DNA from 2 places in the Frigoribacterium sp. CFBP 13707 genome. Region 1 is predicted to be linked to the other one. Evidence: predicted binding sites of a transcription regulator. Region 1 holds the regulator's gene; the other holds the start of a gene.
The links. The regulator HspR, encoded in region 1, represses chaperone genes until heat shock. The targets are predictions, from matches to a motif close to AAGTTGAGTCNNNNNGACTCAACTT.

Region 1 (7,670 bases):
AGCACGAGGCCGGCGAGCGACCCCACGATGATCGCCTTCGCGCCCAGCCGGTCGTCGAGCCAGCCGCCGACGAACGTGCCGACGCCCGCGACGAGGTTCGCCCCCACCGCGAAGTAGATGACCTCGCTCGGCGAGAAGCCGAACACCTGCGCCGCGATGATCGCGCCGAAGGTGAAGACCGCCGCGAGCCCGTCGCGGAACACGGCGCTGGCGAGCAGGAACATCAGCACCTGCCGGTTCGTGCGCCAGAGCTTCGCGATCGTCGCGCCGAGCACCCGGTACGACCCGATCAGCCCCACGCGCGGGCCGGAGTCGCGGGTCGAGACCGGGGGCTCGGGCACGGCCACCAGCACGGGCACCGCGAAGACCGCGAACCAGACGGCGGCGACGACGATCGAGAGACGGACGTCCCACGCGCCTCCCTCGGTGCCGGTCGGGACGCCGAACAGGCCGCCGCGGCCGTCCACGCCGAAGCTCTGCAGGAAGGCGACGAGCAGGAGGACGAGCAGCACGATGCCGCCGACGTAGCCGAGCCCCCAGCCGAAGCCGGAGACCTTGCCGATCGTCTCGCGCGTGGAGACCTGCACGAGCATCGCGTTGTAGCTGACGCTCGCGAACTCGAAGAAGATGTTGCCCGCCGCCAGCAGGGCGGCGCCGGCCACCAGGTAGGCGGGTGCAGGGGCCACGAAGACCATCGCCGCCATGGCGACGACCACGAGCGCGGTGTTGACGCCGAGCCAGAGCTTCCGCTTGCCCGAGCCGTCGCTGCGCTGGCCGAGCACCGGCGCGAGCAGCGCGATCAGCACGCCCGCGATCGTCAGCGCCGTCGAGATCACCGTCGCGTTGTCGGCCTTCGCGAGCACGAGGCCGGGGTTCCGGGCGTCGTCGCCCGCGGCCGCCACGATCGAGGGGTCGACGAATGCGCCGCTCGCGAGGTAGGTGCTGAAGACGAACGAGGTGACGACCGCGTTGAACGCGGCCGAGCCCCAGTCCCAGAGGGCCCACGAGACGACCCGGCGACGGGGGATCGCGGGGGTGGCGGCGAGCGGCGGCGCGGCGGTCATGGGGGTCAACCTAGTGGGCACGGGTGTCCGGCGATCTCGTGGCCGGCGCCGCGCCTCCTCGTCCCCCGTCCCGGCGTCATCTTGAGTCATGCACGCTCAACTCTCAGCTGGCTGGCTTGACCTCGCGACGAGCGTGAGTAAAGTTGAGCCTGGCCGACTCAAGGGTCGGCCCCCTGACTTCCCGCATCACCCCGCACCACGAAGGAGAACAGCACATGGCCCGTGCAGTAGGAATCGACCTCGGAACCACCAACTCGGTCGTCAGCGTCCTCGAGGGCGGCGAGCCCACCGTCATCGCGAACGCCGAGGGCCTCCGCACGACCCCCTCGGTCGTCGCCTTCACGAAGGACGGCGAGGTGCTCGTCGGCGAGACCGCGAAGCGCCAGAACGTCACCAACGTCGACCGCACCATCGCGTCGGTCAAGCGCCACGTCGGCACCGACTGGACGGTCGAGATCGACGACAAGAAGTACACCCCGCAGGAGATCTCGGCGCGCATCCTCGGCAAGCTCAAGCGCGACGCCGAGCAGTACCTCGGCGAAGACGTGACCGACGCGGTCATCACCGTGCCCGCCTACTTCAACGACTCCGAGCGCCAGGCGACGAAGGAGGCCGGCGAGATCGCGGGCCTCAACGTGCTCCGCATCATCAACGAGCCGACCGCCGCGGCCCTCGCCTACGGCCTCGACAAGGGCAAGGAGGACGAGCTCATCCTCGTCTTCGACCTCGGCGGCGGCACCTTCGACGTCTCCCTCCTCGAGGTGGGCAAGGACGACGACTTCTCCACCATCCAGGTGCGCAGCACCTCGGGCGACAACCGCCTCGGCGGCGACGACTGGGACAACCGGATCGTCGAGCACCTCATCGAGAAGTTCAAGAGCCAGAACGGCGTCGACCTCTCGACCGACAAGATCGCGAAGCAGCGCCTCAAGGAGGCGGCGGAGCAGGCCAAGAAGGAGCTCTCGTCGAGCACCTCGACCAGCATCCAGCTGCCCTACCTGACGCTCACCGCCGACGGCCCCCTCAACCTCGACGAGACCATCTCCCGCTCGCAGTTCGAGCAGTGGACGAGCGACCTCCTCGAGCGCACCAAGAAGCCCTTCAACGACGTCATCAAGGAGGCGGGCGTGAAGGTCTCCGACATCGCGCACGTCGTGCTCGTCGGCGGCTCCACCCGCATGCCCGCCGTCAGCGAGGTCGTCAAGCAGCTGACCGGCGGCCAGGAGCCCAACAAGGGCGTCAACCCGGACGAGGTCGTCGCCGTCGGCGCGGCCCTCCAGGCCGGCGTGCTGAAGGGCGAGCGCAAGGACGTCCTGCTGATCGACGTCACCCCGCTGAGCCTCGGCATCGAGACCAAGGGCGGCGCGATGACCAAGCTCATCGAGCGCAACACGGCCATCCCGACCAAGCGCAGCGAGACCTTCACCACGGCCGACGACAACCAGCCGTCCGTCGCGATCCAGGTCTTCCAGGGCGAGCGCGAGTTCACCCGCGACAACAAGAACCTCGGCACCTTCGAGCTGACCGGCATCGCGCCGGCCCCCCGCGGCGTCCCGCAGATCGAGGTCACCTTCGACATCGACGCCAACGGCATCGTCCACGTCTCCGCGAAGGACAAGGGCACCGGCAAGGAGCAGTCGATGGTCATCTCCGGCGGCTCGTCGCTGTCGAAGGACGACATCGAGCGCATGGTCCGCGAGGCGGAGGAGCACGCTGCAGAAGACAAGGCGCGTCGCGAGGCCAACGAGGTCCGCAACAACGCCGAGCAGCTCGTCTACTCGATCGAGAAGCTGATCAAGGAGAACGACGAGAAGCTGCCCGCCGACGTCAAGTCCGAGGTCCAGGCCGACGTCGACGCGCTGAAGACCGCCCTCGCCGGCGACGACGACTCGGCGATCAAGCCCGCGTTCGACACGCTGAACGAGAGCCAGTCGAAGCTCGGCCAGGCGATCTACTCGCAGGGCCAGGCCGACGAGGCCGCCGCCGGTGCCGCCGGTGCCGAGGGCGCACCCGCCGACGGCCAGGCCTCCGGTGACGACGAGGACATCGTCGACGCCGAGGTCGTGGACGACGACGAGAACGACAAGAAGTAGGTCGACCGATGACTGACGAGCAGAACCGCGCTCCCGACGAGGAGCCCGTCCGCCCCGAGGCCAGCGCGGGGGTGCCGTCGGAGGACGGCGGCACCGCCGCGGTCGACGGCGCCGACGACCTGGTCGAGGCCGAGGCCCCCGACGTCGAGGTGCCCGCGGGCGCCGAGGCGCCGGAGGGCGCGGCCGCCGCGGCCGAGCAGATGGCCGCCGAGGGCGCCGCCGGGGCCGAGCCCCTCAGCGCCGACGACGAGGCCATCCTCGACCAGGCCAGCACCGACCTCGTCGCCGACATGCGGCAGGACATGCTGCGGGCCCAGGCCGAGCTGGTCAACTTCCGCAAGCGCGTCGAGCGCGACCGTGAGGCGAACCGCGAGGCCGTCGTCGCCGAGGTCATCCGCTCGCTGCTGCCCGCGCTCGACGACCTCGTCCGCGCCGAGAAGCACGGCGACCTCGCCGAGGGCCCGATGACGGTCATCGCGCAGAAGATCCGCGGGGGGCTCGACAAGTTCGGCCTCACGCAGGTCGGCGCGGCGGGCGAGGTCTTCGACCCGACGATGCACGACGCGCTCGTGCAGCTGCCGAACGCCGACGTGACGGTCAACACCGTCGCCGACGTGATCGAGCCGGGCTACAAGATCGGCGACCGGGTCATCCGGGCCGCCAAGGTCGCCGTCCACACCCCGCAGTAGCCCTGCACCTCCACGGCGCGAGCCGTGACCGCGACGCGAGTCGCGACGGGCGGTGGGCTCCTCGACGAGGGGCCCACCGCCTCCCCCGTTCTTTCCTCCGGTGGCCGTGCCACCGGACACACGCAAGAGAGGAGGTGCCCGATGGCGAGTCAGGACTGGTTCGACAAGGACTTCTACGCGATCCTCGGCGTCTCCAAGGACGTCACCCCGGCCGAGCTGAAGAAGGTCTACCGGAAGCTGGCGCGGAAGTACCACCCCGACAGCAACCCGGGCGACGCCGCGGCCGAGGCGAAGTTCAAGGAGATCAGCGAGGCGAACTCGGTGCTCTCCGACCCGGAGCAGCGCAAGGAGTACGACCAGGTCAGGGCCATGGGCTCGGGCGCGCGCTTCACCGCGGGCAGCGGCGGCCCCGGAGGCGGTGGCGGCGGCTTCGAGGACGTCTTCGGCGGCATGTTCGGAGGCGGTGGCCAGCGCCCGCAGTTCCGTCAGGGCGGCGGCGGTGGCGGCGGCTTCGAGGACATCTTCGGCGGCATGTTCGGAGGCAGCGGCGGCGGCTTCGGTCAGACGAGCGGTGGCTACCGCGGCTTCGGCGGCCCGCAGAAGGGCCGTGACATGACGGCCACGACGACGCTCGACTTCCAGACCGCCGTCGTCGGCGAGACCATCTCGCTGCAGGCGTCGAACGGCAAGCCGATGAAGGTGCGCATCCCCGCCGGCGTGCACGACGGCCAGAAGATCCGGCTCCGCGGCCGCGGGGAGTCCAGCCCCGACGGCGGCGAGCCCGGCGACATGGTGCTCACCATCGCCGTGCGCCCGCACCCGGTGTTCGAGCTCGACGGTGCGAACCTGCGCCTCGACGTGCCCGTGACGTTCACGGAGGCCGCGCTCGGCGCGACGATCGAGGTGCCGACGCTCGGCGGCGAGCCGGTGCGGCTCCGCGTCGCGCCGGGCACGCCGTCCGGTCGGGTGCTGCGCGTCAAGGGGCGCGGCGTCTCGACGAAGACCGGCACGGGCGACCTGCTGGCGACGGTGCAGGTGGCCGTGCCGAGCCACCTCAGCGACGCGGCGCGCGAGGCCGTCGAGGCCCTGGCGGCGGCGTTGCCGGCCGAGAACCCGCGCGACGACCTGATCGCGCGGGCCCGGGGCTAGCCTCGGCAGCACCAGGGCCGGGCAGCAGGGCCAGCACCGGCAACAGGCCCGGCACCGGCAGGCCCGGCACCAGCACCACGAGCAGGAGGGGACGACGATGGCGAGACAGGACGCGGGGCAGTGGCCCCTCGACGAGCACTCGCCCGTCTTCGCGATCGCGATGGCGGCCGAGCTCGCGGGCATGCACGCCCAGACGCTGCGCCAGTACGACCGGCTCGGCCTCGTCGTGCCGCAGCGCACGGCCGGCAAGTCACGGCGCTACTCGATGCGCGACGTCGTGCAGCTGCGCGAGATCGCGCGGCTGGGCGGCGAGGGCGTCTCGCTCGAGGGCGTCAAGCGCATCCTCGAGCTCGAGAACCAGGTGACGGCGCTGCAGTCGCGGGTGCGCGAGCTGGAGCGGGCGCTGGCCGACGAGCTGGTCAACCGGCCCGGTGCGCGCGTGTTCGCGGCGGGCGAGAGCGGCGTCGTGCCGCTCCGGCACGGCACCCGGCCCACGCGGCAGACCTCGGTCGTCGTCTGGCGGCCCCTTCAGTAGAGCCCCCCAACGTCGAGTGGTCACGAACTGCTGCTCTCGCGTCAGCGAGCAGCACTTCGTGACCACTCGGTGCCTGAGGCGGGTGCGGCGGGTTCCCGTCACTCCCGGCGGGTCGGCGCCGTCCCGCCTGCGAGGACGTCGACCCGCCGCACCCTCGGTGCCGTGCGCCGTCTCCACCACCCCGACGTCGAGTGGTCACGAACTGCTGCCCGCGCGTCAGCGAGCAGCACTTCGCGATCACCCGGCGCCACGGTCGGGGACGACGGGCCGGGGCGGCCCGGTAGCCTCGTCCGGTGATCGACTTCGAGCAGCTCCGCCGGTGGCCCGACGTCGAGGCCCCCGAGCTCGTCGCGCACGACGCGACTGACCGCCTCCTGCTCGACACCGCGCAGGAGGCGCTGGTCGCCCACCCGGAGCACGTCACCATCATCGGCGACCGCTACGGAGCCCTCACCCTCGGCGCCGCCGAGTTGGTCGGCCCGCACGAGCTCCGCGTGCACCAGGACGCCCTCTCGGGCGAGCTCGCCCTCGTGGCTAACGCGGAGCGCCTCGGCAGCAGTGCCTCGTGGCGCTCCCTGCCGCTCGACCCCTCGCTCGTGGAGGGCGCCCGCGTGGTGCTCCTGCAGCTGCCGCGCGGCCTCGACGCGCTCGACGAGATCGCCGAGCTGGTCGCTGCGCACGCGCACCCCGAGGTGCAGCTCGTCGCCGGAGGCCGCGTCAAGCACATGACCCCGGCGATGAACGACGTGCTGCGCCGCCACTTCGGCACCGTCTCCGCCGGTCTCGCCCGGCAGAAGTCGCGCCTCCTGACCGCCTCCGGTCCGCGGTCCGACACCGGAGCCACCGCCTCCTCGGCTGCGAGCGCCTGCTCGGCTGGCACCACTTCGACGTGGCCTCGCTCCGAGCGGCACGGCGACCTCGTGGTCGTCGCACACGGCGCGGCCTTCGCCGGCTCATCGATCGACGTCGGCACCCGAGCACTGCTGGAGGCGCTGGCCGTCGGGGCGCCCGAGGCGTCGCACGTGGTCGATCTCGGGTGCGGAACGGGGGTGCTCGCCGCCTCCTGGGCGCTCGCGCACCCCGAGGCGCACGTCGTCGCGACGGACCAGTCGGCGGCCGCCGTGGCCTCGGCCCGCGCGACGGCCGACGCGTCCGGCGTCGGTGACCGGGTGGAGTCGCGGCGTGACGACGCGGGAGCCTCCCTGCCCGCAGGCTCCGCCGGCCTGGTGCTGCTCAACCCGCCGTTCCACGTCGGGGCGACCGTGCACGCCGGCCTCGCGCACAAGCTCTTCGCGGCGGCCGCGCGCCTGCTCGAGCCGGGCGGGGAGCTCTGGTGCGTCTGGAACTCGCACCTCGGCTACCGCAGCGCGCTCGAGCGCACCGTCGGGCCGACGCGTCAGGTCTCGCGCGGGCCGAAGTTCACCGTGACGGTGTCCACCCGCCGCTGACCCCGCCTCTTCTCCTCGTACTTCTCTCGTCAGTTGCCACTCTGGGGGCCTCTGAACGCCCGTGAACCCCTCACAGTGGCAACTGACGCGAGGCAGCAGTGATCGAGGTGACTCTTCCCGGGCCCTGCTCGGGGCGGAGGGCCCAGCAAGAGTCACCTCGATGGCACCGAGGTGATCCGCGCGGGGATCAGTTCGTCGCGTGCCCGTCGGCCCCGTCGGAGTCGTCGAGGCGGAGCGATGCCTCGATGTAGGCGAGGAGCGCGTGCGCGTAGGCCGTCTCGGGGTCGGCGGCGACGTGCACGGAGTCGGGCCCGGTGGCCAGAGCGCCGTCGAGGGCGACGGTGACGCGGTACGCGAGGGGCTCACCGTCGACGAGCACGCGCGTGAGCGACACGAAGGTGCTGCCGAGCAGCTCGCGGAGCTGGTCTTCGCGGGGCAGCCAGAGGGCGTCGTCGGCCGCGACGGAGTCGAGGGCCCACTCGGTCGTGCCGTTGAAGCCGAGCACGGTGCCCGTGGGGTGCTCGTGGGCCTCGATGGTCATGTCGCTGAGGGTGAAGACGTCGCCGACGCCCTCGTCGCTGTCGACGAGGCGCTCGACGACGAAGCGATCGCCGGGGGAGGGGCGCCAGCGCAGCCCGGCGTCTCGGAGGCGGCGGGCGAGGTCGACGTCGATCATGGGCTCATCCTGCCCC
Region 2 (7,670 bases), on a different contig from region 1:
GCGCCGCCGCGCGAGGCGAGGAACTCCGAGCCCAGGTTCGACGTCATCACGACGACCGTGTTGCGGAAGTCGACCGTGCGGCCCTGGCCGTCGGTCAGCCGGCCGTCGTCGAGCACCTGCAGCAGCAGGTTGAACACGTCGGGGTGCGCCTTCTCGATCTCGTCGAGCAGGATCACCGAGTACGGGTTCCGCCGCACGCGCTCGGTCAGCTGGCCGGCCTCGTCGTAGCCGACGTAGCCGGGAGGGGAGCCGACGAGCCGGCTCACCGTGTGGCGCTCGCCGTACTCGCTCATGTCGAGCCGGATCATCGCGCCCTCGTCGCCGAAGAGCGACTCGGCCAGGGCCTTCGCCAGCTCGGTCTTGCCGACGCCGGTCGGCCCGAGGAAGAGGAACGACCCGGTCGGGCGGGCGGGGTCGCCGAGGCCCGTCCGGCTGCGCCGCACCGACCTGGCGATCGCGGTGACCGCGTCGTCCTGGCCGACCACCCGGGCGTGCAGCTCCTGCTCGAGCAGGGCGAGCCGCGAGCGGTCGCCGTCGGTGAGGCGCGCGACCGGGATGCCCGTGGCGCGCGCGACCATCTCGGCGACGTCCGCCGCGGTGATCCCCGTGCCGACCGCCTCCGTGCCGACCGCCGCCGTGCCGGCCGCCGCCGTGCTGTCGGCGTGACCGCTCCCGACCGCCGCGGCCAGCGACTCCTGCACGGCCTCGATCTCGTCGCGCAGGTGCGACGCCTCCTCGTAGCGCTCCGCGGCGACCGCGGCGTGCTTCGACGACTCGAGCTCGGCGAGCCGCGCCTGGAGCGCCGCGGTGTCGACCCGGCCGCCGAGGCGGAGGCGACGACGGGCGCCGGCCTGGTCGATCAGGTCGATCGCCTTGTCGGGCAGGAACCTGTCGCTGACGTAGCGCGCCGACAGCTCGACGGCCGCGCGCAGGGCCTCGGGCGCGTAGGCGACGCCGTGGTGCTCCTCGTAGCGCGGGGCGAGCCCGGTGAGGATGAGCACGGCGTCGTCGACGCTCGGCTCGGGCACCGTGACGGGCTGGAAGCGGCGCTCGAGGGCGGCGTCCTTCTCGATCGTGCGGTACTCCTTCAGCGTCGTCGCGCCGATGAGGTGCAGCTCGCCGCGGGCGAGGCGGGGCTTGAGGATGTTCCCGGCGTCCATGGTGCCCTCGCCGTTGCCGCCGGCCCCGACGACCGTGTGGATCTCGTCGAGGAAGACGATCAGCTCGCCCTGGTGGGCGGCGATCTCGTCGACGACCGTCGTGAGGCGCTCCTCGAAGTCGCCGCGGTAGCGGGTGCCGCTGACCATGCCGGCCAGGTCGAGCGTGACGACGCGCTTGCCCTGCAGCAGCTCGGGCACGTCGCCGTCGACGATGCGCTGGGCGAGGCCCTCGACGATGGCGGTCTTGCCGACGCCGGGCTCGCCGATCAGCACCGGGTTGTTCTTCGTGCGGCGCAGCAGGATCTCGACGGTCTGCTCGACCTCGTCGGCCCGGCCGATCACCGGGTCGATCTCGCCGCGGCGGGCGCGCGCCGTGAGGTCGCTGCCGTACTGGTCGAGGGTGGGCGTGCCGGAGTCGCGGGCCGGGTCGCCGGCACCGGTCACGTCGGTGCCCGTGCCGGCTCCGCTCCCGGCCGCGCCTGCGGCGCCTCCCGCGGTCGACCCGCCCGTCGGCGACCCGTCGCGGACGAACGCCTGGAGCGCCTGCGGGGTGATGCCCGCGGCGGCGAGCAGCTGCCCGCTGACCGACTGCTGGTCGACGACCAGCGAGAAGAAGACGTGCTCGGGGTCGACGTAGGTCGAGCCGAACGCGCGGGCGGCCTGCGCGGCCTGGAGCAGGACGCGCTGGGCGGCCGGGGTGAGGGCGACGGTGCTGGGGGTGTCGGACGAGGGGCCGGGGAGGCGGCTGTCGACGGCTCGGAGCAGGGCGTCGCGGTCGACGCCCGCGTGGCGGACGACGTCGGCGGCGGGCGACTCGTCGAGGAGCACCCGCAGGACGTGCAGGGAGTCGACCTCGGCGTGGCCACGGCCGGTGGCGAACTCGCCGGCCCGGGTGACGAGCCCGTGGGCGGCGCTGCTGAGCAGGTGCGAGATGTCGACGGGGCGTCCGGTCTGACCCGACCGGGCGCCGTTCATGAGGCGGGCGAGGAACTCGTCGAACGAGCCGCCGTCGCCGGAGCCGGACTGTGCAGGCATGGGACCTCCTGGGGAAACTTGAGTGGCTGCGACTCAAGTAAACGCAGGGAGGCCCGGGTCATTCCCGGTCGGCGGAAGAAGTTGAGCGGAGTCGGCTCAACCTGCCACGTCAGGTCGCCGGGCGGCTCCCCTCGCCGCCCCCGCGCCTCCGGCCCCTCCGCCCTCTCGACCGCTCCGTGTCGCAAATGCCGACCATCAGCACCGCAATACCGGGTTTTCCCCCTGTTGCGACCCGACCGAGCCTGCGACGGTCGGCATTTGCGACAGGGAGCGGGTCAGGAGCCGGTGCGGGCGCCGGCGAGGTGCTCGTCCGTGGCGCCGTCGGGCCCGGCGGCGGCCTCGGCGCCGCTGGTGTGCGCGCTCGCCTTGCCCTGGTCGTCGCCCTCGTCGCCCTCGGCGTCGGCGCCCGGCGCGTTCGCGTACTCGGCGCCGTAGCTGTCGCTGTCGAGGTCGGGGATGTCGAGCATCTCCTGCGGCCAGGCCGGCCGGGAGGGCTGGAGGCGCAGCGTCGCCTCCTCGAGGTCGCGGATGACGTCCTCGTCGACGGGCTCGTCCTGGCTGTTCTCGACCGGGGTGGAGAACACCTGGCTCGCCGGGCCGATGAGCAGGTGCGCGTAGGCCTTGCTGCCGCCCTCGGTCACGACGGGCACCGACACGATGTCGGAGGTGTCGGCCTCGGCGAGCGCCCTCGTGTAGCGGAGCACGGCCTTGCAGGTGCGGTCACCGACCAGCATGTAGCTGCCGGAGTAGTGGAGTCGTCTCATGGGATCGACCGAACCACGAGGGGCCCGGCCGTGCTCGCCCTTGCTCGCGGGGCGTCCGTGCACTACGCGCACCGCGCCTCCGGCGTGCTCCCACCGCCCCGGAGCGGGAGCGAGGGCCTGCCGGAGGCGCGGGTCGGCCGGGCGGTCAGCCCGCGTCGGGCAGCCGCACCTCCACCGTGCCGTCGACGACGCGGGTGTCGAACCGCGGCTGCGGCGACGTCGCCGGCCCGTGCACGACCTCGCCGGTGCGCATCGAGAAGACGCTGTCGTGCCAGGGGCACGAGACGCAGGCCTCGCCGGGCTTGCCCGCGTCGGTGACGAGCTCGCCCTCGGAGAGCGGGCCGGAGAGGTGGCTGCAGACGCTCGAGAGCACCTCCACCTCGTCGCCGCGACGCAGCGCGACGAGCGGCTGCCCGTCGAGGTCGAGGCCGGTCAGCTCGCCCTCGGGCAGGGCGTCGAGGCGGGTGACCTCGTGCCAGCCGGGCGAGACGAGGTGCGGCACGTCCTCCGCGTGGTTCGCGCCGACGGCCTGGCGGTAGGCGAGGTGCCCGCCGATGAAGCCGCCGATGCCGACCGCGCCGAGGCCCGCGAACGAGAGCACCTTGGCGCTCGTCTGCCGGCCGCGCAGCCGCTGCAGGTACGAGGCGCCGTAGAGCGCGGTGCCGACGAGGTTGGCGGCGGAGTGCACGAGCCCGGTGCGCTTCTGCTGCTCGTGCGTGGCCGACCAGTCGGCGAAGCCGGCCAGGGCCGACGGGGCGACCGCGAGCACGCCGGCGCCGACGAGGGTGCGGGCGGGGCGCTCCTGGCCGGGCATCAGGTCGAGCAGGGCCGCGCTGATCCACGCGCCGGTCGGCACGAGCACCATCACGGGGTGCAGCGGGTGGCCGGCGGGCACGCCGTGCAGCAGGTCGCGCAGCGCCCGGGGCTGCAGCACGGCGTCGACGACGCCGGCCACCTTCTCGACGAGCGGGTCGAGCCTCTTCTCGCGCTCGACCGCCTCGAGTGCCTTGACGATCCTGAGTTCGCGCATGGTGCCTCCTCCGCCCTCGCGGGCTGTCGTGCGCCGCGGCTGCTGTGCCGCGGGCGGTGGTGGTGCGGTCGGTCGTGCCGTGCTCCGAGTCGACACCGGCGGGGCGCCGGGTGCCCGGCCCGGGCCGGAACTGTTCGCGTCGCGGACGACGCGGGGTCGGTGCGGTCCGGGCGCCTCAGGCCCGGTCGGCGCCGGCGCCGCTGCTGGTGCCGGTGCCCGCGCCGCTGCCGGCTTCCGGTCCGCGGCGGCTGCCGAGCTTCGCGAGCAGGTAGAGCACGACGCCCGCGGCGAGCATGATCGCGCCGAACAGCCACACCTGAGCGCTCTGCTGCGTGAGCAGCAGGACGCAGGAGGCGACGCCCAGCACGGGCACGGCCGTCCAGACCCGGAAGTGCTCGTGCTCGACGCGGTCCTTCCTCAGCACGAGCACCGCGACGTTCGTGCTGATGAACACGAAGAGCAGCAGCAGCACGACCGTCTCGGCGAGCGTGCCGATGTCGCCGACGAGGGTGAGCCCCATCGCGACGGCTGTGGTGACGAGGATGGCGGCCCACGGCGTGCGGCGCTTCTCGAGCACGGCGCCGAGCGGGCGGGGCAGCAGCCCCTGCTCGGCCATGCCGTAGGTGACGCGGCTCGACATGATCATGGTGAGCAGGGCGCCGTTGGCGACCGCGATCAGCGCGATGAGGCTGAACAGCCACGAGGGCACGGCGACGCCGCTGGCCGCGACGACGTCGAGCAGGGGGCCGGTCGAGCCGCTGAGCTCGTCGGCGGGCAGGGCGATCGCGCTGGCGAGGCCGACGAGCACGTAGACGACGCCGGCGGTGGCGAGGGCGCCGAACAGGGCGCGGGGGTAGACGCGGCGGGGCTCGCGCACCTCCTCGGCGATGTTGGCGCTCGTCTCGAAGCCGACGAACGAGTAGTAGGCGATGATCGCGGCGCCGAGCGTCGCGATCGCCGGGTCAGCATCGGCCGGGAACTCGCCGACGCGGCCGACGTCGCCGCCCCCGCTGCCGAGCATCACGGCGACGACGACGATCACGATGACGAGGCCGCTCACCTCGATCACGGTCATCACGACGTTGCCCTTGAGCGACTCGCTGATGCCGCGGGCATTGAGGCAGGCGACGAGGGCGAGGAAGGCGATGGCGGTCGGCACGGTCGGCAGGTCGACGAAGGTCGACAGGTAGTCGCCGGCGAACGCGAGCGAGAGGCCGGCCGCGCTGACGACGCCGGCGGCGAGCATGCTGAAGCCGACCAGGAACGAGATCACCGGCTGACGGAACGCCCTCTCGGCGAAGATCGCCGCGCCTCCGGCCTTGGGGTACTTGGTGACGAGCTCGGCGTACGAGCCGGCGGTCAGCAGCGCGAGCAGCAGGGCGAGCAGCAGCGGGGCCCAGAGCGCGCCGCCGACCTCGGCCGAGAGCGTGCCCATGAGGGCGTAGATGCCGGCGCCGAGCACGTCGCCGAGGATGAAGAGGTACAGCAGCGGGCCGGTGATCGCCTGCTTGAGCTTCGAGCCGCCGGCGGCGCCGTCGGCGCCCGGGGTGCCGGAGTCGCGGGTCGAGCCCTCGGGACGGGCCGGCTCCGAGGAGGCGGCGGGTCGGGCGGGCGTGGTCATGTGTCCTCCTGGCAGCGGGCACCGTCGGCCCGGCCGTCCTGTCGGCCGCGCCCCGGCGCCCACCGAGGCAACCACCGGCCCTGCACGCGGGGCCTCATCGCGTCAGGGACTTGCGCCGCGCCGCTGCCGTGTGCTGAGCCTGCGCGGGGTGCACGGGTCTGTCGCCGCCCGTCTCGCGTCGGACCGGGTGGTGTGGGCAGTGCGGCGGGTCCGTGTCCCCGTGGGCGGGTCAGCGCCGGCCCGCCCACGAGGACACGGACCCGCCCGCTCGCGAAGGGCTCGGCCCGAGTGCGGCAGGGCGGGCCGGGCGCCGCACCGCTCAGGCGGGCGGCAGCAGCGCCCCCGCGGCGCCCGCCCGGACGGCCGCCGAGACGCGGTCGAGCAGGGGGGAGGCCAGCGTCCAGCGCTGCCACCAGAGCTCGACGTCGACCACGTCGCCCGGCGACAGCTCGACGAGCCGCCCCGCGGCGAGGTCGTCGGCGCTCTGCTGGTCGGGCAGCAGCGCCCAGCCGAGGCCGAGCCCGACGGCCCGCACGAAGTCCGACGACGAGGGCACGTAGTGCCGCGGCGGGCGCGGGTCGTAGCCGAGCGCCCGGCGGAGGAACCCCCGCTGCAGGTCGTCGTTGCGGTCGAACGAGAGCATCGGCGTCGCGTCGACCCGGCCGATCGACGGCACCCCGCCGAGCCAGCGGTCGACGTACCCGGGGCTCGCCACCGCGCGGTACCGCATCGTGCCGAGCGCCTCCGACGTGCAGCCCTGGATCGGCTCTCTCGTCGACGTCACCGCCGCGAGCACGTCGCCCTGGCGCAGCAGGGTCGTCGTCCGCTCCTCGTCCTCGCGCCGGATGTCGAACACCACGGGCGCCTCCGGCGGCAGCGACGCCAGCGCGTCGAGGAACCAGGTGGCGAGCGAGTCGGCGTTGACGGCCAGGGCCAGCGACGGGGGCGGCGCACCCGCGTCGGAGGCGCCTCCTCGTGCTCCGTGCCCCAGCTCGGCCGCCGTGTCGGCGGCGAGCAGCTGCACCTGGCGGGCGTAGCGCAGCACGACGTCGCCGGCCGCGGTCGGCACGACCGGGGTCGTGCGCTGCAGCAGCACCTGGCCCGCGGTGCGCTCGAGCGCCTTGATGCGCTGCGAGACGGCCGACTGCGTCATGTGCAGCCTCTGGGCCGCGGCCTCGAAGGTGCCCTCGTCGACGATGGCGCGCAGGGTCTCGAGGTGGTCGAGAGCGAACGGCGTCATCCGCGCGGCTCCGGTGTCGTCATCAGCACAGCTTATGCGGCATGACGATCTGTAGCTGGAGAGATGTGCGGCGCGGACGTAGCGTCGCCGGGTGACCACTTCCACGCTGCTGCTGACCTCCCTCACGGGCATGGGCACCGGGCTCGCCCTCATCGTCGCGATCGGCGCCCAGAACGCCTACGTGCTGAAGCTCGGGCTGCAGGGCGTGAACCGCGTCATCGTGCCGGTCATCGTCATCTGCGCCCTCAGCGACGCCGTGCTCATCACCGCGGGCGTCGCCGGGGTCGGCGCGGTGGTCGCCGCTGCTCCGCAGGCGCTCGTCGTCGTGCGGGTCGTGGGGGCGGCGTTCCTCCTCGTCTACGCCGGGTTCGCCGCCCGTCGGGCGCTGCGACCGGTCGGAGGGCTGACGGTCGACGGGCCCGACGAGGCCCCCGCGACCGGCACGCCCTCCGCGTCCGGGGTCGGCCCCGGCTCCGCGGCCCTCGAGCCCGTCACCGCCGCGGGCCCCGTCGCCGGGACCATCACCGGCGGGGCAGGCAGCCCCGCCACCGGCTCGCTCGCGACGGTCGCCGCCCCGGCGCCGGCCCGCTCGTCGACCTCTGGCCGTGCGCCCGGCTCCGCCCCGGTCCGCCGCCGCACGGCCGTCCTCACCGTCCTCGCCCTCACCTGGCTCAACCCGCACACCTACCTCGACACGATCGTCTTCCTCGGCTCGGTGGCCAACCAGCAGGAGGGCGACCTGCGCTGGTGGTTCGCCGGGGGAGCGATCGCGGGCAGCCTCGCGTGGTTCGCGGCGCTGGGCCTCGGCTCGCGCCTCCTG

Region 2: the regulator HspR is predicted to act here: its motif matches at 2,274-2,298, upstream of IFT45_RS09525 (ATP-dependent Clp protease ATP-binding subunit).

The regions. Positions count from the first base shown of each region.
Region 1 is NZ_JACYVL010000009.1:2,261-9,930, forward strand. Features, by position in the region: gene IFT45_RS13265 (MFS transporter) at 1-1,064, opposite strand, end outside; gene dnaK (molecular chaperone DnaK) at 1,280-3,157, shown strand; gene IFT45_RS13275 (nucleotide exchange factor GrpE) at 3,166-3,846, shown strand; gene IFT45_RS13280 (DnaJ C-terminal domain-containing protein) at 3,988-4,995, shown strand; gene IFT45_RS13285 (heat shock protein transcriptional repressor HspR) at 5,093-5,530, shown strand; gene IFT45_RS13290 (methyltransferase) at 5,824-6,978, shown strand; gene IFT45_RS13295 (pilus assembly protein CpaE) at 7,166-7,654, opposite strand.
Region 2 is NZ_JACYVL010000004.1:20,478-28,147, reverse strand. Features, by position in the region: gene IFT45_RS09525 (ATP-dependent Clp protease ATP-binding subunit) at 1-2,195, opposite strand, end outside; gene IFT45_RS09520 (hypothetical protein) at 2,471-2,959, opposite strand; gene IFT45_RS09515 (Rieske 2Fe-2S domain-containing protein) at 3,105-3,989, opposite strand; gene IFT45_RS09510 (APC family permease) at 4,165-5,610, opposite strand; gene IFT45_RS09505 (LysR family transcriptional regulator ArgP) at 5,930-6,850, opposite strand; gene IFT45_RS09500 (LysE family transporter) at 6,942-7,670, shown strand, end outside.